DNA from 2 places in the Fictibacillus sp. b24 genome. Region 2 is predicted to be linked to the other one. Evidence: a T-box and tRNA genes for the amino acid it is inferred to sense, from the RefSeq annotation. Region 2 holds a T-box; the other holds one or more tRNA genes.
What was found. A T-box is a leader RNA that pairs with one kind of tRNA and senses whether it is charged. The one in region 2 lies ahead of tyrS (tyrosine--tRNA ligase), so its partner is inferred to be a tRNA-Tyr.

Region 1 (13,515 bases), 720 kb from region 2:
ATTGCCTAATTTGTCTCTATATCGGTCAGGTAAAAAATCTTTTGTTTGGGTTAAAAATGCAATACACTTAGACGAATCGAGCTGTCCTCCCTGCACGAGTGCACCTGTCGGACATGCCTCAACACATTTATTACATGAACCGCATTGATCTTCCATTGGCGTGTCTGGTGGAAGTGCTATATTTGTAACCATTTCTCCGAGATACATATATGAACCAAACTCTGGAGACATGATCGCACAGTTTTTAGCACTCCATCCGATCCCGGCTCTCTCAGCAACAGCCCGGTCTGACAGTTCACCTGTATCTACCATTGATTTCACATTCGCTTCTGGAACTTTTTCTATAATAAAAGCCTCCAGCAATGAGAGCTTTTCTCTTAATATATGGTGGTAATCTTTCCCCCATGATGCTCTGCAAAAAATACCTCTTCGTTCTCCCTTAATGCTTCTCGGGGCGTTTTTCATTTTGGAAGGATATGCTAGAGCGATAGAAATGATGCTTGAAGCACCCGAAAGCAGTCGTTCAGGCTCTGTTCTTTTTTCAATATCACTTTCTTCAAATCCTGATTGATAGCCAAGGTCTTGCTGTAATCGGAGACGTTCTTTTAGCTCAACAAAAACATCCGCTTGTGCGAAGCCAATTTTGTCAATTCCGATTTCTTTACTATATGCAACAATCTCTTCCTTCAACTGGGCACCTGTCACGCATATCCCTCCTTTACATTTATTTTTCACACTTATGATAAACTACAATTATATATAAAACTGAAACGGGGTTCGATGATGATTACAATTTCTCCAAAAATAAACGAACTTGTCCCGAATTTTAAAATAGGCACAATTACATACCATGATATCGCGATTAGCGAGTCACCGCAAATGATAAAGGGAAGATTCCAACTTTTCACAGAATCGATGCGTCTCGAAGAAAAGACCGCTGCAGACTACCCTGGTGTCGCTGAATATCGCTCTGTTTTTAAAACGCTAGGCACTGATCCATCAAGATACCGGCCTGCTTCAGAAGCATTGTTGCGACGCGTTTTAGGCGGTAAGGATCTTCCCCCGATCAATTCTGGGGTCGACGTGAATAATTTTTTCTCCATTCGTTTTGCCATTCCGATCGGTCTATACAATCTTGATCAGATTCAGGGTGATGTGGAGATTCGTATTGGTGTTGCTGAAGATTCGTATGAGGGCTTGAACGGACGTGAGATGAACATGGAAGGCAAACTGCTGTCCGCTGACTCCGCTGGGGCTTTTGGAAGTCCGATTGTAGACTCTAAGCGTACGATGGTAGACGAAACGGTACGTAACGCGCTACATATCGTTTATTTGCAGCCCTCTATGGATAAGAATGAAGCTCGCCAATTATTGGAGTCAATGGCTAAGATGTTTACTCAAGTGAATGGCGGAAGTGCTGAGATCAAAATCATTTAGGTAACTCAATTACAAGTTCTATTCTATGGAGCTTCTGCCTGCGGTCGATTAATGGTGAAAGTTGTCGATTCGCTGATATACGATGAAAACTCGCCGGATTATTGTTTAAACTCGCTGTATTATTATGTAATCTCGCCGGATTATTGCTTAAACTCGCCGTATTCATTGCTCATCAACATGAAAAACAAAAAAATGCAGGGCTTCATTGGATCAACGAAGCCCTGCATTAAAACCTACAACTAACTTGTTCTATATATAAGCAGCATATAGGACATTTATGACAAGTTCTTTTAAACAAATTTGAATTTTTGTTACAGCCAAGCCCTTTTTACTCAACAAGCGTATATTTTACAGACAGAGTGGCTTCAATTTCGTCTCCTTCATCCAGTTCAAACACATATTCAGGAAGGAACAGATCGTCTCCTCTTCCTAAGATGATATTTACTTTACTACCGCCATTTACAAAGTAGTTACCAAATCCGTTCACCGGCTCTACTTTATACCGTCCTGGAGGAATATCTTTTCCGGCTAAAAAGACGCCGGCAACCAAAGTTCTGGGTTCCTTCTTTTTTGCTAATATGCCTTTATTTAATTTATCAAGCTCACTTTTCTTATTTGCAATCTCACCGCTGATCTTGTTTAATTCACCATTCTTTTCTTCGACTTGACTCACTAACGTATCCACTTCTTTTTGAATGTTTTCCTTTTGACTAACCAACTCTGAAACTTCTTCATACTTCATTTGCAGATCATCCAATTCAACTTGTTTATTGCTTTCCTCTTCCATCATCGCTTCCACATTTTCTTCCATACTTCTTAGCTCACTTCTCAACTCTTTGATTTCACCGTCAATTTCATCTGCTATGACCTTTTTACCTTGAAGCAGTATTGAAGCCTTGTTATACCCGATCGAGTGCGCACATAAAGAACTAACAATCACTAACAAAAGAGAGATTAAGATATATAACAGCCACTTCTTATTAAACACAGATAAATCAACCTTCATTCTCTTACCCCCTATTGAGCCAAAAGTATGTAGTGCTTTATCTTTACTTTATTTTATTAATAAAGCATTATGCTTTTCTCACAAAATAAAAACCCCTTAAATAAGGGGCGTGTGAACATCTCTATAAATATCGAAATAATACAAGGATAGAAAACACTAAAAGAATAAACATGACAACAAGCAGCCTTAAAGATTGGAATATTCTTATCAACAAGCCATTTATCATATGCATATAGTGAAAGATATCTGCCGAAATAAAAGTTATGGAAACCAAGGAGATAGTAATTAGTATCAGACAAATCGTTGCACGCCGATCTCTATACATACCTTAGATGACCTCCTTTACACCTACATATTCAGGGTACAAGAAGAAGATTCAAAAAAAGTTCCTGGCTGAGAGCCAGGAACTTTTTATTCGTATTATACAGTTTGTGATCAGCTCGCTAAATCCAGTTTTTGTGGCTGACTTTTCGTTTTTGTAAACATGAATACTGCTATCGACAAAAGACTGAATGCAAGTAGATAGATAAGCAAGACACTCATGTTCGCAAAAGCAGAGCTTGTATGATTCAACGTAATGAGCGCTTTAAAACCAGCGATCGAATAGGTGAAAGGTAAAAACTCACTTAATGCACGCAAGTTCTCTGGAAGCATAGCGATCGGCAAGTTCGCTCCTGTTGTTGAAAGCTGTAGAATCACAAGGGCAAATGCGATAAAGCGTCCAATGTTACCAAATGAAGCAAAGAATAATACGATGCCTGTAAACACGATGCTCACAAAAACAGCAAAAGCTATAAATCCAACTGGGTTCTGAACTTTTACATGTAAGAAAAGCAGAACGACAGTAGATAGAAGCAATGCCTGTACAATCGCAAGTGCGCCAAGGTTCATGAACTTAGCTCCGAACCATGAGATTGCTGAAATACCTTCAGGCTTCTTAAAGTTGATGAACAGTGACATAATCAAAATCCCCACAAATAATGCGAGTGAAAGCACATATGGTGCCGTCGAATCACGATATAGCGGATACTTGTTTACCGTTTCACTTTTCAGTTCTACCGGTGATGAGAACATGCTTAAATTTTTATCGGTAGCCGCTTTAATCGCGCTCGTTTTTTCTGCTCCATCCTTAAGACCTGTTGAGAGCTCGTTGCTTCCATCATTTAATTGTCCCGCACCATCATTTAGCTTCGTTACTCCGTCAGTCAATTCACCCCAGCCTTTTTCAACCGAAGTGTTTCCATCCTTCACCTGTAACATCCCAGAGTTAATTTTCGTTGCACCGGCTGTCAGATCGCGCCAGCCTTTTTCAACTGTAGAGTTACCCGCTGAGATTTGCTTTGCCCCATCATTTAACTGAGTAACCCCTGTCGTTAACGCTGTCCAGCCCGTATTAACCGATTGGTTTCCTGCAGCGATTTGGGAAGTTCCTGCGTGTAGCTCGCCAACCTTACCGACCATCGTGTTCCAACCGCTTTCAACAGAAGCCGTTCCTTGCTGAAGAAGAGGAACTTTTTCGCTTAGCGTTGTTACTCCGTTATCAACTAGAGTTTGACCAGCCACGAGTTGATTTACACCGTCTGCCAAAGATTTTGGATTAGGTACTTCATTCGCTGTGAACGCAGCAGCGATTGATGCTGCTCCTTGTTGAAGAGCAGCCAGCTGTTGTCCTTTAGCTGGATCAGCAGTCTTTTGAGCTAACGCTTGGCTCGTACCAAATATCTTCATAAAAGCAGGATCTGTCTGCAGTTCTGGGTGCTGCTTTAAGAAAGCCTGAAGATCAGCTGATAAAACTTGGAGACCAGCTCCCAGTTGTTTAGATTCATCTACTACCGTATTCACTCCTGCAGAAACAGCTTGTGTCCCAGGTGCGAGTTCACTCTTTATCGCACTTTGAACCCCTTTTAATCCTGTAAGAACTCCAGATGTACCCTGTTTTAATTGAGGAATATTATCTCCAAGCTGCTTCGCTCCAGCGGCTAGATCTTTAATGCCTGATTGCTTGTCCTTCAACCCTTGCAATAATAATCCAGTACCTTCATTTGCTGCTTCAGAACCAGCAGCTAGCTTTGAAATATCGCCTGATTTTGCTTGCAGAGATTGAAGCATTTCTGCAGTCCCAGCACTTAGCTGTTGAGATCCATTCGCGAGTTTGCTGATATCCGCTTGCTTAGCTGATAAAGAATTAACCATTTGTCCAGTTCCATTTTGAAGCTCTTTTGCGCCATTGGCTAATTTCGAAATATCAGTCGCCTTATTTGTAAGCGATTCCAAAAGTAAGCTCGTTCCGTCATGAAGATCAGTAATACCTGTATTTAGTTTCCCCGATCCGTCTGCTGCTTTTTGAAATCCGTCAGAAACATCTCCGAGACTTGCAAACATGTTGCTCGCATACTTCTCTGTAATCTTATCCCCAAGTTTTTCTCTTAACTTTTCTGTCGCACTTCTCGTTACCTGCGCCGCCATGAAGTTTAAACCTTCATTTTGAATGTACCTTAACTCAAGTTTTTGCGGATTATCTTCTAAAACTGTAGTTACTCTCTGTGAGAAGTCTTCAGGAATTTCAATAACCATGTAATACTTCAGGCTATCAAGACCCTTTTTAGCTTCAGCAGAACTAACAAAGTCCCATCCAAGATCCTGGCCTTTCTTTAAATCTGCGACCAAATCTTGTCCTACATTGATCGGCTCATCATTAGACAGTGCACCTTTGTCCTTGTTGACCACTGCAACTGGCAAGTTCGACAAATTATCGTACGGTCCCCATGTCGGTGATAAAAGAATACCACCATAGACGACCGGTACGAGCAAAGCAGCAATCACTGAAATCAGTACCCCTTTTTTTGCTGCCAGCTTTGCCATTTCAGCCAAAAATAAGCGAAAGACACTCATCCCTTTCCCCCCGTTTATACAAAATAAAAACATTTTTTGATAGAAGTGAATGAGTATTCACATCTACTAGAATGTATAATTCTAATAAACAAGGATAAATCCTTCTTACTAATCAGAAAATTGTAAAATATTAAAATATTTATGGGAGTTATGATCTATTTTGTGTGAAAAAAGCGAACGCTGCAGAAAACAGCATTCGCTTCACTAAATTTCTTTTATCATGGGCTCTAATAACCCCATATCTAAGCAAGCTTTAATAGATAGCTTTTTTTCTTTGGAGGGAAATTTCATATGAATATATTCCTCATCCACATTTGTAATTTCTCCAGTTCCGAATACCCTATGTACAACCGTAATACCTGTACGTAATGCTTCCTTTTCTCGAATAGCATTAGGATTGTAAGGAACTCCATTTATCTTTTCTCGATTACTTGATCCAACTTCTCTTCTTATTCTTATGTTCTTCTGGGTTATAGCTTCTTTAGATGCAGATAGATCAGGAGGATTGATAATGTTCTTAACATCAGCAACAAATAAGGATTCTTCTGCCTTTTTCCCGTCCCGGTAACCATAAGTAATAAGTTTTAATTGTTTTTTCACCCTCGTCATTCCTACATAAAAAAGGCGAGCCGATTCTTCCATCAAACCGCTGTCAGTTTGGTCTTCACTAGAAGGAATGATTCCATGTACTAAGTCAATCATATATACCTTCTCAAACTCAAGACCCTTTGAGCTATGAAATGTTGAGAGCGTAACAGCATTTTGTCCCTTTTTCCTTTTGGCTGTCTTTAAAACAGCTTCCAGATGCTTTAGTCTTTTTGCGAAATCCTCAAGACTCTTTAGATCTGCCGCAATCTCTTCAAGAGTATCTAAAATGCCAATTAAATAATCAATACGAAACCCAAGACTTTTACATATCTTCTCCAGAGCCTTATCGTAACCTAACCGATCCCTGATTACCCGAATAGCCTGAAGCGGCTTCATCTCTTTCATTTCTTTAAATGTTTCTTGGCTTGCTTTCAATAGCTTAACTTGGTAATCCTGTAATTTTACATGCTTCAGCAAATTATCAAATACAGAATCGTTCGTATTCAATTGCTTTAAAGCACTCATCTGCTGTTTACTGATATAGCCATTAAATTTTAAATGTATCTTTTCTAAAATATCTGGCCTCTTATCGGTAAAAGCCATGCGCATAAAATTCAATATATCCTGAACGACCCAGTGTGAAAAGAAACGATTATCAGCATCCTTCATATAAAATGCAATCCCTGCACGGTCAAAATCATTCATTAAGCCAATGGATGAGGAATTGTTACGGTATAAAATGGCGATCTCTTTTAAATCATCTTCATCTTTAAGTTCCTTAACCAAGTATTTGGATTGTTCATTAAAATTGATAAGTTTTCTTATTTCAATAGGTTTATTCGGAGGATTTTCTGTAAACATATTCTTTTCGTATCTATTCTTATTTCGTTTAATAAACTGATTAGAAACATTCACGATGTCTTGTGTAGAGCGGTAATTCTGTTCCATAAAAAGTATAACTGCTTCAGGATACACCTTCTTAAATTCAAGCAAATAGGAAGGCTCAGCACCTCTCCAGCTATAAATCGATTGATCATCATCGGCTACAACACATAAATTTTTATGAATTGATACTAACTTTTCTATTATGGAATGCTGCACCAGCGACGTATCCTGACTTTCATCCGTTAAAATATAATCATATCTTTGCTGATATAGACTCAGCAATTTCTCATTATTTCCTAATACCTCATTACAAACTGTAAGCATATCATCAAAATCCAATAAAATTTGATTTCGGTCTGCACGCTTAAATTCTTCGTATTGAATAATAATTTGTTCTGCTTTAGGAACATCACACGATACGGTTGACCATTTATCTTTAGGCAGCATTTTATTTTTAACGTAGCTGATATAGGTGACGAGCTCCTCCATTTGGTCCTCTGTTATGTTCTCACCTACTGTTGACTTAAATAAGTTTCTCAATATTAACTTTTTATTCAACTGAATGTTTTCATCCCGCGCTGCACTCTCGCCTAACTCTTGCTCACCTTCAATAATTCGAAAAGAAGTCCCCATCCCTCTGTAATAATTTCTAACTACTTCAAAAGCAAAGCTATGTATGGTTGAAAAGTCTGCTGGCTGAAGATCCGGATAAAACCGCATGAATCGATCTTTCATATCATTTGCCGAGGCTTTACTGAATGTAACAGCTTTTATACGATTTGGATTTATCCCTTTTTGCTTAATTAAATAACCAATACGCATGATGATAGTAGTTGTTTTCCCTGATCCTGGCGATGCTAGTAATAGAAGAGGCCCATCCGTCTGTAAGACCGCTTTTTTTTGAACAGCATTTAAGGATATTCCTAAATCATTTTTCATCTCAGCGAAGAAATCTTCCATCGTTCAGTCCTCCTTTTGATCATTTTGATTTATAAATAACTGTGACAGCACTCCTGGTTTTCCTAGTCGTATTTTTTAGTTCGCGCAGCTACCCGGCATTTGCGCGCAGCTGAATGACATTTACGTGCAGTAGAGCTTCAGTTCCGCCCACAAACAACAATAAAAAAACTCCCCACAAACGTGAGAAGTTTTAAGTTTAAATGTTAAGTTAAGTAAAATGGTACCGGTGGTCGGGGTCGAACCGACACTCCAGAAGGAACACGATTTTGAGTCGTGCGCGTCTGCCAATTCCGCCACACCGGCATTTGAATCTTTTTTGAATTGGAATTATGGAGGCGGCACCCGGATTCGAACCGGGGGATAAGGGTTTTGCAGACCCGTGCCTTACCACTTGGCTATGCCGCCAGAATATAAAAATGGAGCGGAAGACGGGATTCGAACCCGCGACCCCAACCTTGGCAAGGTTGTATTCTACCACTGAACTACTTCCGCAAACATTTAATTAACTTTTTTAATTAACTTATAATATGCTGTTAAAGGTATCTTATGTTATAAAAATAAAAATGGCTGGGCTAGCTGGATTCGAACCAACGCATGACGGAGTCAAAGTCCGTTGCCTTACCGCTTGGCTATAGCCCAACACTTTAAATATTAATGGGGCGGACGAGGGGAATCGAACCCCCGAATGTCGGAACCACAATCCGATGCGTTAACCACTTCGCCACGACCGCCACAGTATATAATTGGCAGGGGCAGTAGGAATCGAACCCACACCAAAGGTTTTGGAGACCTTCGTTCTACCTTTAAACTATGCCCCTGTATAAGGATTTAAAAGATGGTGGAGGGGGACGGATTCGAACCGCCGAACCCGGAGGGAGCGGATTTACAGTCCGCCGCGTTTAGCCACTTCGCTACCCCTCCACAAAATGAAGACAGGTTTTATTATAAAACATAAACACCCTGTTTTTCAATACGTTTTTTATTCCAATTAAGGAAGAAAAAACTGGTGCCGGCTAGAGGACTTGAACCCCCAACCTACTGATTACAAGTCAGTTGCTCTACCAATTGAGCTAAACCGGCAAAAAAAATGGTGGCTCGAGACGGAATCGAACCGCCGACACGAGGATTTTCAGTCCTCTGCTCTACCGACTGAGCTATCGAGCCAAGAATAAAATTCTTGGTGTTTTAAAACCACCGTTTTGATAAAAATGGCGGACCCGACCGGGGTCGAACCGGCGATCTCCTGCGTGACAGGCAGGCATGTTAACCACTACACCACGAGTCCAATTGGTTGCGGGGACAGGATTTGAACCTGCGACCTTCGGGTTATGAGCCCGACGAGCTACCAGACTGCTCCACCCCGCGATGATATAAATATGATACTAAAGTTTAAATGGTGGAGGATGACGGGTTCGAACCGCCGACCCCCTGCTTGTAAGGCAGGTGCTCTCCCAGCTGAGCTAATCCTCCATATTTTAAGTTGGTTATGTATAAAATGGTGACCCGTACGGGATTCGAACCCGTGTTACCGCCGTGAAAGGGCGGTGTCTTAACCGCTTGACCAACGGGCCAGTTGTTTGAGCTAGAGAGTATGTATCTGGCGGAGAGCAAGGGATTCGAACCCTTGATACGGGGTTGACCGTATACACGATTTCCAATCGTGCTCCTTCGACCTCTCGGACAGCTCTCCAATATGGCTCCACAGGTAGGACTCGAACCTACGACCGATCGGTTAACAGCCGATAGCTCTACCACTGAGCTACTGTGGAATATGTATGGCTCAGCGACGTCCTACTCTAACAGGGGGAGACCCCCAACTACCATCGGCGCTGAAGAGCTTAACTTCCGTGTTCGGTATGGGAACGGGTGTGACCTCTTCGCCATCATCACTGAACCAATTATATTGAGAGTATGTTCTCTCAAAACTAGATACGACGTTTCCAAACGTTATGCATTTTAAGGATAAGCCCTCGACCGATTAGTATCTGTCAGCTCCACGTGTCACCACGCTTCCACACCAGACCTATCAACCTCATCATCTCTAAGGGGTCTTACTCACTTAACGTGATGGGAAATCTCATCTTGAGGGGGGCTTCATGCTTAGATGCTTTCAGCACTTATCCCGTCCACACGTAGCTACCCAGCTATGCCCCTGGCGGAACAACTGGTACACCAGCGGTGTGTCCATCCCGGTCCTCTCGTACTAAGGACAGCTCCTCTCAAATTTCCTGCGCCCGCGACGGATAGGGACCGAACTGTCTCACGACGTTCTGAACCCAGCTCGCGTACCGCTTTAATGGGCGAACAGCCCAACCCTTGGGACCTACTTCAGCCCCAGGATGCGATGAGCCGACATCGAGGTGCCAAACCTCCCCGTCGATGTGGACTCTTGGGGGAGATAAGCCTGTTATCCCCAGGGTAGCTTTTATCCGTTGAGCGATGGCCCTTCCATGCGGAACCACCGGATCACTAAGCCCGACTTTCGTCCCTGCTCGACTTGTAGGTCTCGCAGTCAAGCTCCCTTGTGCCTTTACACTCTGCGAATGATTTCCAACCATTCTGAGGGAACCTTTGGGCGCCTCCGTTACTGTTTAGGAGGCGACCGCCCCAGTCAAACTGCCCGCCTGACACTGTCTCCGAACCGGATCACGGTTCAAGGTTAGAATTTCAATACAGCCAGGGTAGTATCCCACCGACGCCTCCACCGAAGCTGGCGCTCCGGCTTCTCAGGCTCCTACCTATCCTGTACAAGCTGTACCAAAATCCAATATCAAGCTGCAGTAAAGCTCCATGGGGTCTTTCCGTCCTGTCGCGGGTAACCTGCATCTTCACAGGTACTATAATTTCACCGGGTCTCTCGTTGAGACAGTATCCAAGTCGTTACACCTTTCGTGCGGGTCGGAACTTACCCGACAAGGAATTTCGCTACCTTAGGACCGTTATAGTTACGGCCGCCGTTTACTGGGGCTTCAATTCAGAGCTTCTCCGTAAGGATAACCCCTCCTCTTAACCTTCCAGCACCGGGCAGGTGTCAGCCCCTATACTTCACCTTGCGGTTTCGCAGAGACCTGTGTTTTTGCTAAACAGTCGCTTGGATCTATTCACTGCGGCTCTCTCGGGCGATAAACCCTATCAGAGCACCCCTTCTCCCGAAGTTACGGGGTCATTTTGCCGAGTTCCTTAACGAGAGTTCTCCCGATCATCTTAGGATTCTCTCCTCGCCTACCTGTGTCGGTTTGCGGTACGGGCACCTCTTTCCTCACTAGAGGCTTTTCTTGGCAGTGTAGGATCAGGGACTTCGGTACTAAAATTTCCCTCGCCATCACAGCTCAGCCTTCACGTTGGGCGGATTTGCCTACCCAACAGCCTAACTGCTTAGACGCACTATTCCATCAGTGCGCTCACCCTACCTTACTGCGTCCCCCCATTGTTCAAACGGAAAGGAGGTGGTACAGGAATATCAACCTGTTATCCATCGCCTACGCTTTTCAGCCTCGGCTTAGGCCCCGACTAACCCTGAGCGGACGAGCCTTCCTCAGGAAACCTTAGGCTTTCGATGGACAAGATTCTCACTTGTCTTTCGCTACTCATACCGGCATTCTCACTTCAAAGCGCTCCACCAGTCCTTCCGGTCTGACTTCGCTGCACTTCGAACGCTCCCCTACCCCTGTACCATACGGTACAAGCCATAGCTTCGGTGATACGTTTAGCCCCGTTACATTTTCGGCGCAGAGTCACTCGACCAGTGAGCTATTACGCACTCTTTAAATGGTGGCTGCTTCTAAGCCAACATCCTGGTTGTCTGGGCAACTCCACATCCTTTGCCACTTAACGTATACTTTGGGACCTTAGCTGATGGTCTGGGCTGTTTCCCTTTTGACTACGGATCTTATCACTCGCAGTCTGACTCCCGCGGATAATTCTCTGGCATTCGGAGTTTGACTGAATTCGGTAACCCTGTGGGGGCCCCTAGTCCAATCAGTGCTCTACCTCCAGGAATCTTGCCGCGAGGCTAGCCCTAAAGCTATTTCGGGGAGAACCAGCTATCTCCGTGTTCGATTGGCATTTCACCCCTACCCACACCTCATCCCCGCACTTTTCAACGTGCGTGGGTTCGGGCCTCCATTCAGTGTTACCTGAACTTCACCCTGGACATGGGTAGATCACACGGTTTCGGGTCTACGACCACGTACTATGTCGCCCTATTCAGACTCGCTTTCGCTGCGGCTCCGTCTTATCAACTTAACCTTGCACGGGATCGTAACTCGCCGGTTCATTCTACAAAAGGCACGCCGTCACCCGTTAATGGGCTCCGACTACTTGTAGGCACACGGTTTCAGGATCTATTTCACTCCCCTTCCGGGGTGCTTTTCACCTTTCCCTCACGGTACTGGTTCACTATCGGTCACTAGGGAGTATTTAGCCTTGGGAGATGGTCCTCCCGGATTCCGACGGGGTTTCACGTGTCCCGCCGTACTCAGGATCCACTCAGGAGAGAACGAAGTTTCAGCTACAGGGCTGTTACCTTCTTTGGCTGGCCTTTCCAGACCGCTTCACCTACTTCGTTCCTTTGTAACTCCATGTAGAGTGTCCTACAACCCCAGAGGGCAAGCCCTCTGGTTTGGGCTGTTTCCGTTTCGCTCGCCGCTACTCAGGAAATCGCATTTGCTTTCTCTTCCTCCGGGTACTTAGATGTTTCAGTTCCCCGGGTCTGCCTTCTCATACCCTATGTATTCAGATATGGATACCATCCCATTACGGATGGTGGGTTCCCCCATTCGGAAATCCCCGGATCAATGCTTACTTACAGCTCCCCGAGGCATATCGGTGTTCGTCCCGTCCTTCTTCGGCTCCTAGTGCCAAGGCATCCACCGTGCGCCCTTTCTAGCTTAACCTTATATGATGTTTACACATCAAGATCTTGCTTGGCGCAGATAAATAATATATCTGCCTTGCATATTGTTTGGATGTCGATATCTAGTTTTCAAAGAACATATAAAGTAGAGAGATTTAGTTCTCTCAAAACTGAACAAAAGAAGAATAGGTGTACTTACGAAACAGTCGAAGCTGTTTCATAATCTCCATAGAAAGGAGGTGATCCAGCCGCACCTTCCGATACGGCTACCTTGTTACGACTTCACCCCAATCATCTGTCCCACCTTCGGCGGCTGGCTCCCAAAAGGGTTACCCCACCGACTTCGGGTGTTACAAACTCTCGTGGTGTGACGGGCGGTGTGTACAAGGCCCGGGAACGTATTCACCGCGGCATGCTGATCCGCGATTACTAGCAATTCCGGCTTCATGTAGGCGAGTTGCAGCCTACAATCCGAACTGAGAATGACTTTTTGGGATTGGCTTGGCCTCGCGGCTTCGCAACCCTTTGTATCATCCATTGTAGCACGTGTGTAGCCCAGGTCATAAGGGGCATGATGATTTGACGTCATCCCCACCTTCCTCCGGTTTGTCACCGGCAGTCACCTTAGAGTGCCCAACTGAATGCTGGCAACTAAGGTCAAGGGTTGCGCTCGTTGCGGGACTTAACCCAACATCTCACGACACGAGCTGACGACAACCATGCACCACCTGTCACTTTGTCCCCCGAAGGGGAAAGCTCTATCTCTAGAGTGGTCAAAGGATGTCAAGACCTGGTAAGGTTCTTCGCGTTGCTTCGAATTAAACCACATGCTCCACTGCTTGTGCGGGCCCCCGTCAATTCCTTTGAGTTTCAACCTTGCGGTCGTACTCCC
Region 2 (9,922 bases):
TTCAAGTGTTACTTCTCTTAAAATCAATCGTTCGGTTTCAATGGAAAGGAAATCTATCATCAAACGCTAGACCTTTCTTTGAAACTTTTTTTAATAGAAGTAATTTTTATCAATTCATCGTATAATTTCATTTTCATCTCTTCCAGTTCTTCGCTAGAAGGCTTTACTTCCTCTGAAAACATCTCCTCACGATTTACCCACCAGACAGGACCTTTTACAGGTGAATCATTCTTTCTTCGGGGAAACAGATGCCAGTGCAGATGCGAATCTCCATTCCCGAGTAATTCATAGTTTAACTTCTCAACATCAAAGGCTATATAAACGGCTTCAGCCACTTGACTCATTTCTATCAAAAACTTATTTTTCACGGGGTTCTCTAAAAAATGAAGCTCTGTCTTATGTTGTTTAGATAAAAAAAGGCTGTATCCCTTAAAATATTGATGATCTCCAATAACCACATACCCTGTTTCTAATTCAGCAACAAAATAGGGATTTTTTTTATTTTCAATCATTTTAATACGCTCACAAATTAAACAGCTCTGATTCGTCATGGCTAAACCCTCACTCTTTTATTTTGTATTCATATTAGCATTAATTTCCTTTTTTGTGTTCTGATTGTTTATTCTTTCATTTAGTTCCCACAGTGCCGTTTTGTTGCTATCCCATTTAAGTTCAATCAATGCTTCCTCATAACCCACCCATTTGTATGTGGAGTGCTCCCTCGAGAGCGTTAACTCATCATTCAACACTTCCATACCAAATGAGTATTCAGGAATAACATATACGTCCTCACCCCATAAATAATGACCGACAACATGTTCAACTGGCAGCGATGTCACTGTATCTAGCTGGATGAGGTTGCACGATGAACTTAAACCTGCTTCTTCCAATGCTTCACGTCTTGCTGCTTCAACAGGCGTTTCTCCTCCTTCCCCACCACCAGCAATTCCTTGCCAATAGTTAAGATCGGCTCTTTTTAAAATGGCATATTCAACACGGTTTTTTCTTATTCGAAAAGGTATAACCAAAACTTGGTACGGAGCTCTCAATCTTCATTCCTCCAAAAGGTCATGTACTTATTTTGTAACACTTCCAAGCGGTATTTCCTCAAAAACTCGGCTATTATAGTAATACACTTATTTTGTTGGGGGCTTTACTTTGGAAACCAATCTTTTACAAGAAGCAACGGAATTCATTACTTGCTGCTACCAGGAGTTAAATAAAACACAAGAAGAAATAGAGAATCGAATCAACGAGATTACGAGCGAGATCCATGAACAAGGCACATACAAACACACATCTTTCGAAATAGAGTATGGAGCGAAAGTCGCTTGGCGGAACAGCAATCGCTGTATCGGAAGACTCTTTTGGGATCAGATGCATACATTTGATAAACGACATCTGGAAACAGAAGAAGACATCTTTCAAGCGATTATCGAGCACATGAAGTATGCAACGAATCATGGGCGCATTCGTCCAACCATCACGATTTTTTCACCACAAACAGATAATCAGCGAGTTCGTATCTGGAACCATCAGATGATTCGTTACGCGGGGTATCTGTTAGAAGATGGCGTAGTTGGTGATCCAGCATCCATCGAATTTACGAAAAAATGTATCGAATTAGGGTGGGAGCCTAAATACGGACAATTTGATATTCTCCCAATCGTTATCCAACTAAACAACGATACTCCTAAATTCTTTGAACTGCTTGACGCGGTTACTCTAGAAGTGGATATTCGCCATCCGGAATATGAATGGTTTCAAGATCTGCAGCTGAAATGGTACGGTGTTCCTTTCATTTCTGATATGAAACTTGAAATTGGAGGCATTCACTATACAGCAGCTCCTTTTAACGGATGGTATATGGGAACGGAAATTGGCGCTCGTAACTTAGCAGATGAAGACCGGTACAACATGCTGCCGCAGATTGCATCACTCATGGGGCTAGATACGAAAAGCTCTATTTCTCTTTGGAAAGATAAAGCACTCGTGGAACTGAATATTGCCGTGCTGCATTCGTTCAGAGAAGACGGCGTTAGTATCGTCGACCATCATACGGCAGCACAGCAGTTTAAGAAGTTTGAGGAAAAAGAATCAGAGAGCGGCCGTAAAGTTACGGGAAACTGGGCCTGGCTTATTCCTCCAATGTCCCCGGCCACTACCCATATCTTCCATAAGCCTTATAAAAATGAAGTCGTAAAGCCGAATTATTTTTATCAGCCTAAGCCTTACTGATAAAAGCTCACACGAAAACGTTCAGAAACTCTATCTGGACGTTTTTTTCATACCTTCCTCTTCTGCAAAATATACTTGCTATGAGGGTTTTGGGTTCGATGGAGGGAGCTGTATGTAATGGCAATAAAACCACGTCAATTGCAGCGGGGTGACACAATCGGAATTGTAACATTAGGAAGCCCGCTAGAAGCGAACATTATTAATGAAGGAATCAATACATTAAAAAACATGGGGTTTAAAGTCGTCATAGGCGATTATGTATATGCCGCTAACGGTTTTTTAGCAGGAACGCCGCAGCAGCAGGCCACAGATTTAATGAACATGTTTAAAAATCAGCAAGTGAAATTAATTCTGCCTACTAGAGGTGGTGTGGGAGTAGCGAGCATTCTCCCCTACCTGGACTTCAACATCATAAAGAACAATCCAAAGATCGTTTCAGGTTATAGTGATATTACCATTTTACTGAATGTCCTCTATCAATTTGCAGATCTTGTTACGTTTCAAAGCCTAATGCTTTTAGATTTCCGCCAAGGAACGCCACCTTACAACTATAACCAATTCTTCAATAGCATTACTCAATTAACAACACCGTGGTCCATTAATAATCCTCCAGGAATTCCCCTTGTAAGTAAAGTTCAGGGTAATGTTACGGGGCAGATTGTTGGCGGGAACCTTACATCATTTGTAGGCAGTTTAGGCACACCTTATGAAATTGATACGAAGGGAAAGATATTATTTCTTGAAGATACACATGAACCGGTTAATACGATTTTTCGATATTTGAATCACCTGAAGCTCGCAGGTAAATTTGATGATTGTATCGGAATCATTATGGGTGAATGTACAGAATGCCAACCTGCTTATGGGAAAACGTACGAAAACATAATTGATGAATTTCTCGTTCCACTTGGAAAACCATTGATGACAAACCTTACAAGTTCACATGGCTTTTATAAAGCAGCAGTACCCCTCGGTGTAAATGTGACCATGAATACGTATAACCGTTCGCTCACAGTGATGGAGCCAGCAGTGAGTATATAACTATTATGAGTGATATACAGGACTTACAGGAAAACGACCACAATTTTATGGTCGTTTTTAAAGTCCTGCAAGCTTTACTCTATATTTTAATCTTCACAAATTTCCGCTTACCTACTTGAACAATCATGCCTTCCTCCACTTGAATCAGCAGATTCGTATCTTCCACTTTTTCACCATTAATTTTAACACCACGGTTGCCAATCATTCTGCGAGCCTCACTTTTTGACGGAAGCATCTTCAGTTCAACAATCAGGTCAATAACCGATACTTTCTCTGCACCCTCCCACTTCATCACTGGAATCTCATCCGGCAGGGTTCCTTGCTGAAACACGTTAATAAACTGCTGTTCTGCCGCATCTGCTGCTTTCTCCCCATGGTACATCTTCACAATTGTTTTGGCTAAAAGCATTTTTGCATCGCGAGGGTGTATTTTTTCATTCTCGATATCATCTTTCAAACGCTGGAGGTCTTCAGGTGTAAAATTCGTTACAAGTTCAAAGTACTTTGTCATGAGTGAATCTGGTATCGACATCGACTTGCCGTACATTTCTTGCGGTGCTTCATCTATACCAATGTAGTTCTTTTTAGACTTCGACATCTTTTCAACGCCATCTAATCCTTCTAAGAGAGGCATCAACATCGCAACTTGTTTTTCTTTGCCGAACTTTTCTTGGTAGTGTCTTCCCATTAAAATGTTAAACTGCTGATCCGTTCCGCCAAGCTCGATATCACACTCCAGCATAACGGAATCGTAGCCTTGCATAAGTGGGTAAAAGAACTCATGCAGCGAGATCGGCTTACCTGTTGAGATTCGCTTATCGAAATCATCACGCTCCAAAAGCCGTGCCACCGTTATTTTTCCTGCAAGGTTAATAACATCTTCAAAGTTAAGCTGTGACAGCCATTTCGAGTTGTAATGAAGTTCAACTTTTTCCATGTCCACGATTTTACCGAACTGTTCGAAGTATGTCTTCGCGTTATGCTCCACTTCTTCGGTTGTAAGCTGTTTACGCGCAACAGACTTCCCTGTCGGATCGCCAATCTTTCCGGTAAAATCACCAATGATAAGCTGGATGATATGGCCGTTCTCTTGAAACTGTCTGAGTTTATTCAGTACAACCGTATGACCGAGATGTACATCTGGCGCTGACGGATCTAGACCGAGCTTTATTTTCAACGGGCGATTTTCAAGAATCGATTTCGCCACTTTTGTTTCTAAATCTTCAGCAGGAATAATCTCCTGAACACCTTGGCTATAGAGCGCCAACTGCCTCTTCACTTCATTTCTTTGATTCTCTGTTAATAGTTCCATAACCTGACTCATTTGATTTCCTCCTTTTAAATTTAAAGGCTATTTTTGAAAAATTTTGTTGCTCTTTTAAGAGGATGATTACCTTTTAAGTTGTTTTGAGGCGTATGAGAGAAATAATTTTTAGAAAAAAGCCAAAATAGGTGCAGTTTAAGCTATAAAAAAGGATCTCCCCTTATACTAGGCGGGGTATCTAATCCACTAATTCTAGAAATTTTGGAAATAATCCTGGAAATTTTGGAATTATTCCGGCGAGTTTTGGCTATAATCCCGCGAGTTTTGCTCATTTATCCGCGAGTCGATAAAACTCGACAAATATCGACCAACCCTATACCCCCACCCCCAACAAAAATCAGTCCTCACTCTCCCGCATACCAGTATTACTTCACTCAAGCAACGTTCATGCACAGCTTTTCCTAGTGGTTAGATTAAATTCGTCTAGTGTTTTACAGCAAAACAAAAAGACCACATCCCTAAAACTAAGGGACGTGGTCTAACTTTTACACGCGGTACCACCCTAATTGAAGAACGTAACATTCTTCCGCTTAAAAAAATAACGGTTTCCCGTCCTTTGCATCTGACCTGAACAGTCAAAAACAAAGAAAGCTCCTGGAAATGTAATTCACATGATCTTTGTGCCGGTTCGCACCATCCACCGGCTCTCTGATTACAGGGAGATCATTGCTACTGCGTTTCCTGTCATTGCATTTTTATATAAAATTAGAAATTATTTTCTCGGATGACTCGTCTAAGCAAGCCTGATATTACTTTTTGCTCTTCAACTGACAATGAAGATACCACTTCAACCTCACCTTGATGAAACTGAGGATACAGCTCCTCCATCACTTTTCTGCCTTGATCGGTCAGCACCACACACGTGATACGCCTGTCGCGATTATCCACTTTTCGATAGCAAAGCTGTTTTCTTTCTAATGTATTCGTAATGTTGCTTATGGTTGCTTTCGAAACACCAGCTGACATTGCGAGCTTTTTCGTCTCGACCGATTCCCAGATCCAAAGGTCATACAAAATGGAAAATGACGTCCACGATAGACCGTGTTTTGCTAAAACTTCCCGCTCCATCTTATTCCGCAATCCTTGTGCCGCTCGGTAGAGATTAGTTACGACAGTTATAGCGTCCAAGTGGAGTGACTCGATGGGCGCCTTCGCTAATTTGTTGATGGTATCCTTTTCTTCCGGCAATAATTCACCGAACTCATCAAAAGAATAGATGCTAACCACTCCTTAAAGTTTTCATAATCGTTAGCGTTGAAACGATATTAACAAAGTTACATGGTAAATGCAAGATAGTTTTTTAGATTCTCTGTTGTTAAGTTGCCCATTTTGTCTTGTCACCATTATGATGTGGTTTTCCATACTTCACTAAAACGTGCCAAAGCAATTTCAATTCCTGAAGGGCTTCACTATATGTTCCTAGGTCGCTCCAAGCGTCTGGATTCCGCTTCAAGTCCATAACGGCACTACCGACAACACTGGCATCAATCACATTATTTTTTGCGATCCGTTTTGCTAAAGAAGGCATAGTCGGACCTCTAAAATCAGGCGGTACTTCGTCTGCCGTTAGCTCGAATCCCATATGCCAATAGAGATTGATTGCATATTTAGAACAAAGTTGTTCCAATGTTTTCCCAACCCTCGTTTCCTTAAAAGATGGATCTGCAACAAGAACTTCAACATCTTCCTTTAAAGAAATGTCACCATGAACTTGAGCTTCAATATAATGATTAAGATTACGAATCACCTGTTGCTTTGATGGATCAAGTACTGCCTTATCTAGGTTGGATTGAAGATGATTGATTAGTTTTCCTGGTGTTAGATTCCTTTCACCAATGGCAAAATCCCTTGTGAAAATTTCAACCAACAAAGCGGACATAATCATATCAAACTCAGTCAGCGTTCCCTTTTCAACAGGATCTTGATGAGAGTCCAAATACGTGAACGTTGAGCGTTTGGAGACTTGAGGAGAAAGCAGAAAATAACACGAACCAAAACGAGGAGCTGGACCGTCTGGATGTAGCATCAGATTCAAAGCGCCGTATTTCGGACGATGGCTATTGGTCGTCCCTTCCAATTGATACGCTCCTCCAAAAATTCTTTCTTCCCACGTATCACGCAATCCGCCAGGGTATGCTGAAACGCTTCCGTTCGAAAGCAGCGTTTCAAACTGACTTTTATAAACACCGTCGAGCAGTAAAGCTTCAGCAACCATTTTCAAACTTGAGTTTGGCCGATCTGGATGAAAGTGGAGAGCGATTCTTGCATTCTTTTTTATTTTCAAAACAGCGTCTTCATATAATTGGACTGGGATATTCGCCATCTTTAGAATGTGTTTGATTGACTCACATGCTTCATCTTTATGGTTTTTAGCATATTCCTCAAAGAACTGGATAGCTGCATTTTGCGAACGAGATAGTTTCATAAATAACGGTTCCCCTTTAATGATTTATACAGCTATTCGTCACGTTTTTGTTATATCCTTTGATTTTTTTTAAAAGGAATAGGGCGAATTCTGGAACGAATATATTCAAGATAAGGAGTGATAAAACATGGAAAAGGCAAGAAAGCGAAGTATGACAAGAACAAGAAGCTTTCGTACTCCAAAGACAATTACTCTTATAACGATGCTTTTTCTAATGATTGTTGCGATAGTTAGTTTATTTTTGTCGAATTCTATATATCATGAGCACCTCGTATTATCTGAAGGCCTTTACTGGCTAGGAGGGTCGATCTTTTCACTTTTTATGTCCATCTTCCTAGTTCATTATAAGATGGAGAAAGTGATTGAAAAGATTTTCGTTCCTTTACTGATTGCTGGTACGCTCATTTGTTCAATTGTTTTTGCCCATACCGCTGTTCAGCTTTTTAGAGATAAAACAGCTTATGATCATGAGAAATTTCAAAGTGTTGAAGGTATACCCTCTAATATTACGTACGATGGTTCGAAAAACGGCAGAGATTATGTGGCAACCATTACAATACAGGGAACAACTCTTCATTTTGCTCAACAATCTATTCTAAGATCCAGTTTTATAGAGAAGTATAAAAATAAACCTCTAAAGCTAGCCTACCTGCCTAGAAGCAAGTATGCAGTAGCGATAGAGGTATTAAGTGAGCAACAATAGAGAATCAAGCCCTTACTCGATTTACAGCAATTAACATTAAGAAAGAAATTCCAACAACACTCGCTACCCACATCCAGGCGAGATCCATGTTGCCAGAGTCGATCGCCATGTAGATTGCGGTAGATACCGTTTGCGTTTTTCCGGGTATATTCCCCGCAAACATGAGTGTTGCACCGAATTCTCCCAAAGCTCGGGCAAAACTTAATATGGCACCGGATACGATGGCCCTAAGTGCTAAAGGAATGGATATCCTCATAAAAACATGCCATTCATTCGCTCCATCTACACGTGCCGCATTCTCAATATCTCCGTCAATGGACTCGAAACCCGATTTTGCCGATTGATACATGAGAGGAAATGCAACAACCGAAGACGCGATTACTGCGGCCCACCATGTAAACATGATTGGTTGGTGAAATAACCATTGTATGAGTTGCCCGCCTGGACCATTTCTCCCGAATAAAACAATCAGAAGAAAACCAACTACCGTAGGCGGCAGCACTAAAGGCAGTAAAAAGAACGTTTCAACAATAGATTTCCCTTTAAATTTTTTGTGAGCCATCATCCGTCCAAAAAATAAGCCTGCAGCGATTACGAGGATTGCCGCAACTAGTGCAATTCCTAACGACAGTTTGACTGGTGACCAAAAGTCGATAGCCATCTAATTTTCTACCCGCTTAAAACCATTGTCTTCAAAGACTTTGATCGACTCTTCTTTTTTCAGAAATTCATAAAACTCCTTGGCTTCTTTCTGATGTGAACTTTCTTTAGTTACGCCTACGGGGTAGACGATAGGTGAATGCGTTTGCTCGCTTGCGGTTGCTGCAATTTTCACTTTATCCGAGATCACGGCATCTGTTTTATAAACAATTCCAGCGTCTACGTTTCCCGTTTCTACATAGGTTAATACTTGACGCACATCTTTGGCATAGACCATTTTCTTTTCGATCTCGTTCCATAGATTTAAGCTTTCAAGCGTTTCTTTCGCATACGTTCCAGCTGGCACAGACACTGGCGTTCCGATTGATATTCGGTCGGCTTTCGGTAAATCCCCAAACCCATTTATTTTTGAGTTGGTTGAAACGATTAGCACCAATTCGTTACGCAAAAGATCTGTTCCTGAGTTTCCCTCGATGAATCCCTCTTTTACAAGTTCATCATATTTATCTTCTGCTGCTGAGAAGAACAGATCAACAGGTGCACCTTGTGCGATCTGCTGCTGCAGTGCTCCTGATGCTCCAAAGTTATATGTAATCTTTACATTCGGATGTTCTTTTTCATAGACGGCTGCGATTTCATTTAACACATACTGCAAACTAGCTGCAGCTGATATGGTAAGTTCAACTCTGTCTTGTGTTTTTTGTTTGTTCGATTGATCTTGCCCCTGTCCTCCGCATGCCGTTAAAAGTACGATGAGCATCGTTAGGCAAATCATCATATGATACCTTCTTCTCACTTCATTTCTTCCTTCCACAGCAATGTCTGATTACATTTGATTATAGCAAAGCATTAGCGGAAACTCTTCTATTGTACTTGCTTTCGTTTGCGTAAATTAAATTTCAAATAAAAGAAGCCGCCATGAAGGACGATTCCCCTTCGTGACAGCTTCTTCTTCTCTTATTCTGTAACGGCAAGTACAGACCCTTTATACTCTTTGTCGATAAAGTCTGTGATCTCTTTAGAGTGAAGCACTTCAAGCAAAGCTTTGATCGCTTTTTTATCTTTGTCTCCTTCACGAACCGTGATGATGTTCGCAAATGGTGATTCAGACCCTTCTAGTGCGATAGAATCTTTTTTTGGATTCAGATCAGCATCAATCGCAAAGTTTGTGTTGATCACAATCGCATCGCCTTCATCGTGTTCATATGCCTTCGTTAAAAGGCCTGGGTCAATGTCTGCCACAAATTCTAAGTTCTTCGGATTTTCTACAATATCGCTTAGCTGCGCTTCATAGCCTTTTCCTTCTTTAAGCTTGATTAGTCCTTCTGCTTCAAAAATGGAAAGAATTCGACCGTGCTCAGCTACTGAGTTACTTAAGATAATTTTCGCGCCATTCGGAAGATCCTTCAATGACTTATGTCTTTTCGAATATACTCCCATCGGCTCGAGGTGAACAGCACCTGCGTTTTCAAACTTGTACTTTGGATTGTCTTTCACCTGCTGTGTTAAATATGGAATGTGCTGAAAGTAG

Region 1: it encodes a tRNA-Tyr, which carries the amino acid that the T-box ahead of tyrS (tyrosine--tRNA ligase) is inferred to sense. The anticodon was not compared.

The regions. Positions count from the first base shown of each region.
Region 1 is NZ_JAUCES010000005.1:3,429,429-3,442,943, forward strand. It holds gene queG (tRNA epoxyqueuosine(34) reductase QueG) at 1-705, opposite strand, end outside; gene QUF49_RS17980 (B3/B4 domain-containing protein) at 784-1,437, shown strand; gene QUF49_RS17985 (coiled-coil domain-containing protein) at 1,766-2,443, opposite strand; gene QUF49_RS17990 (YhgE/Pip family protein) at 2,879-5,335, opposite strand; gene QUF49_RS17995 (ATP-dependent helicase) at 5,540-7,768, opposite strand; tRNA gene QUF49_RS18000 (tRNA-Leu) at 7,987-8,071, opposite strand; tRNA gene QUF49_RS18005 (tRNA-Cys) at 8,099-8,173, opposite strand; tRNA gene QUF49_RS18010 (tRNA-Gly) at 8,186-8,260, opposite strand; tRNA gene QUF49_RS18015 (tRNA-Gln) at 8,333-8,407, opposite strand; tRNA gene QUF49_RS18020 (tRNA-His) at 8,424-8,499, opposite strand; tRNA gene QUF49_RS18025 (tRNA-Trp) at 8,513-8,586, opposite strand; tRNA gene QUF49_RS18030 (tRNA-Tyr) at 8,605-8,689, opposite strand; tRNA gene QUF49_RS18035 (tRNA-Thr) at 8,773-8,848, opposite strand; tRNA gene QUF49_RS18040 (tRNA-Phe) at 8,857-8,932, opposite strand; tRNA gene QUF49_RS18045 (tRNA-Asp) at 8,978-9,053, opposite strand; tRNA gene QUF49_RS18050 (tRNA-Met) at 9,057-9,133, opposite strand; tRNA gene QUF49_RS18055 (tRNA-Val) at 9,163-9,238, opposite strand; tRNA gene QUF49_RS18060 (tRNA-Glu) at 9,265-9,339, opposite strand; tRNA gene QUF49_RS18065 (tRNA-Ser) at 9,367-9,458, opposite strand; tRNA gene QUF49_RS18070 (tRNA-Asn) at 9,463-9,537, opposite strand; rRNA gene rrf (5S ribosomal RNA) at 9,547-9,662, opposite strand; rRNA gene QUF49_RS18080 (23S ribosomal RNA) at 9,727-12,663, opposite strand; rRNA gene QUF49_RS18085 (16S ribosomal RNA) at 12,856-13,515, opposite strand, start outside.
Region 2 is NZ_JAUCES010000005.1:2,709,712-2,719,633, forward strand. It holds gene QUF49_RS14065 (GNAT family N-acetyltransferase) at 1-60, opposite strand, end outside; gene QUF49_RS14070 (HIT family protein) at 60-512, opposite strand; gene QUF49_RS14075 (NUDIX hydrolase) at 570-1,049, opposite strand; gene QUF49_RS14080 (nitric oxide synthase oxygenase) at 1,159-2,238, shown strand; gene QUF49_RS14085 (S66 peptidase family protein) at 2,356-3,279, shown strand; gene tyrS (tyrosine--tRNA ligase) at 3,359-4,603, opposite strand; T-box leader at 5,068-5,300, opposite strand; gene QUF49_RS14095 (MarR family transcriptional regulator) at 5,309-5,821, opposite strand; gene QUF49_RS14100 (DUF3626 domain-containing protein) at 5,919-7,028, opposite strand; gene QUF49_RS14105 (hypothetical protein) at 7,156-7,731, shown strand; gene modB (molybdate ABC transporter permease subunit) at 7,736-8,392, opposite strand; gene modA (molybdate ABC transporter substrate-binding protein) at 8,393-9,187, opposite strand; gene QUF49_RS14120 (MetQ/NlpA family ABC transporter substrate-binding protein) at 9,349-9,922, opposite strand, start outside.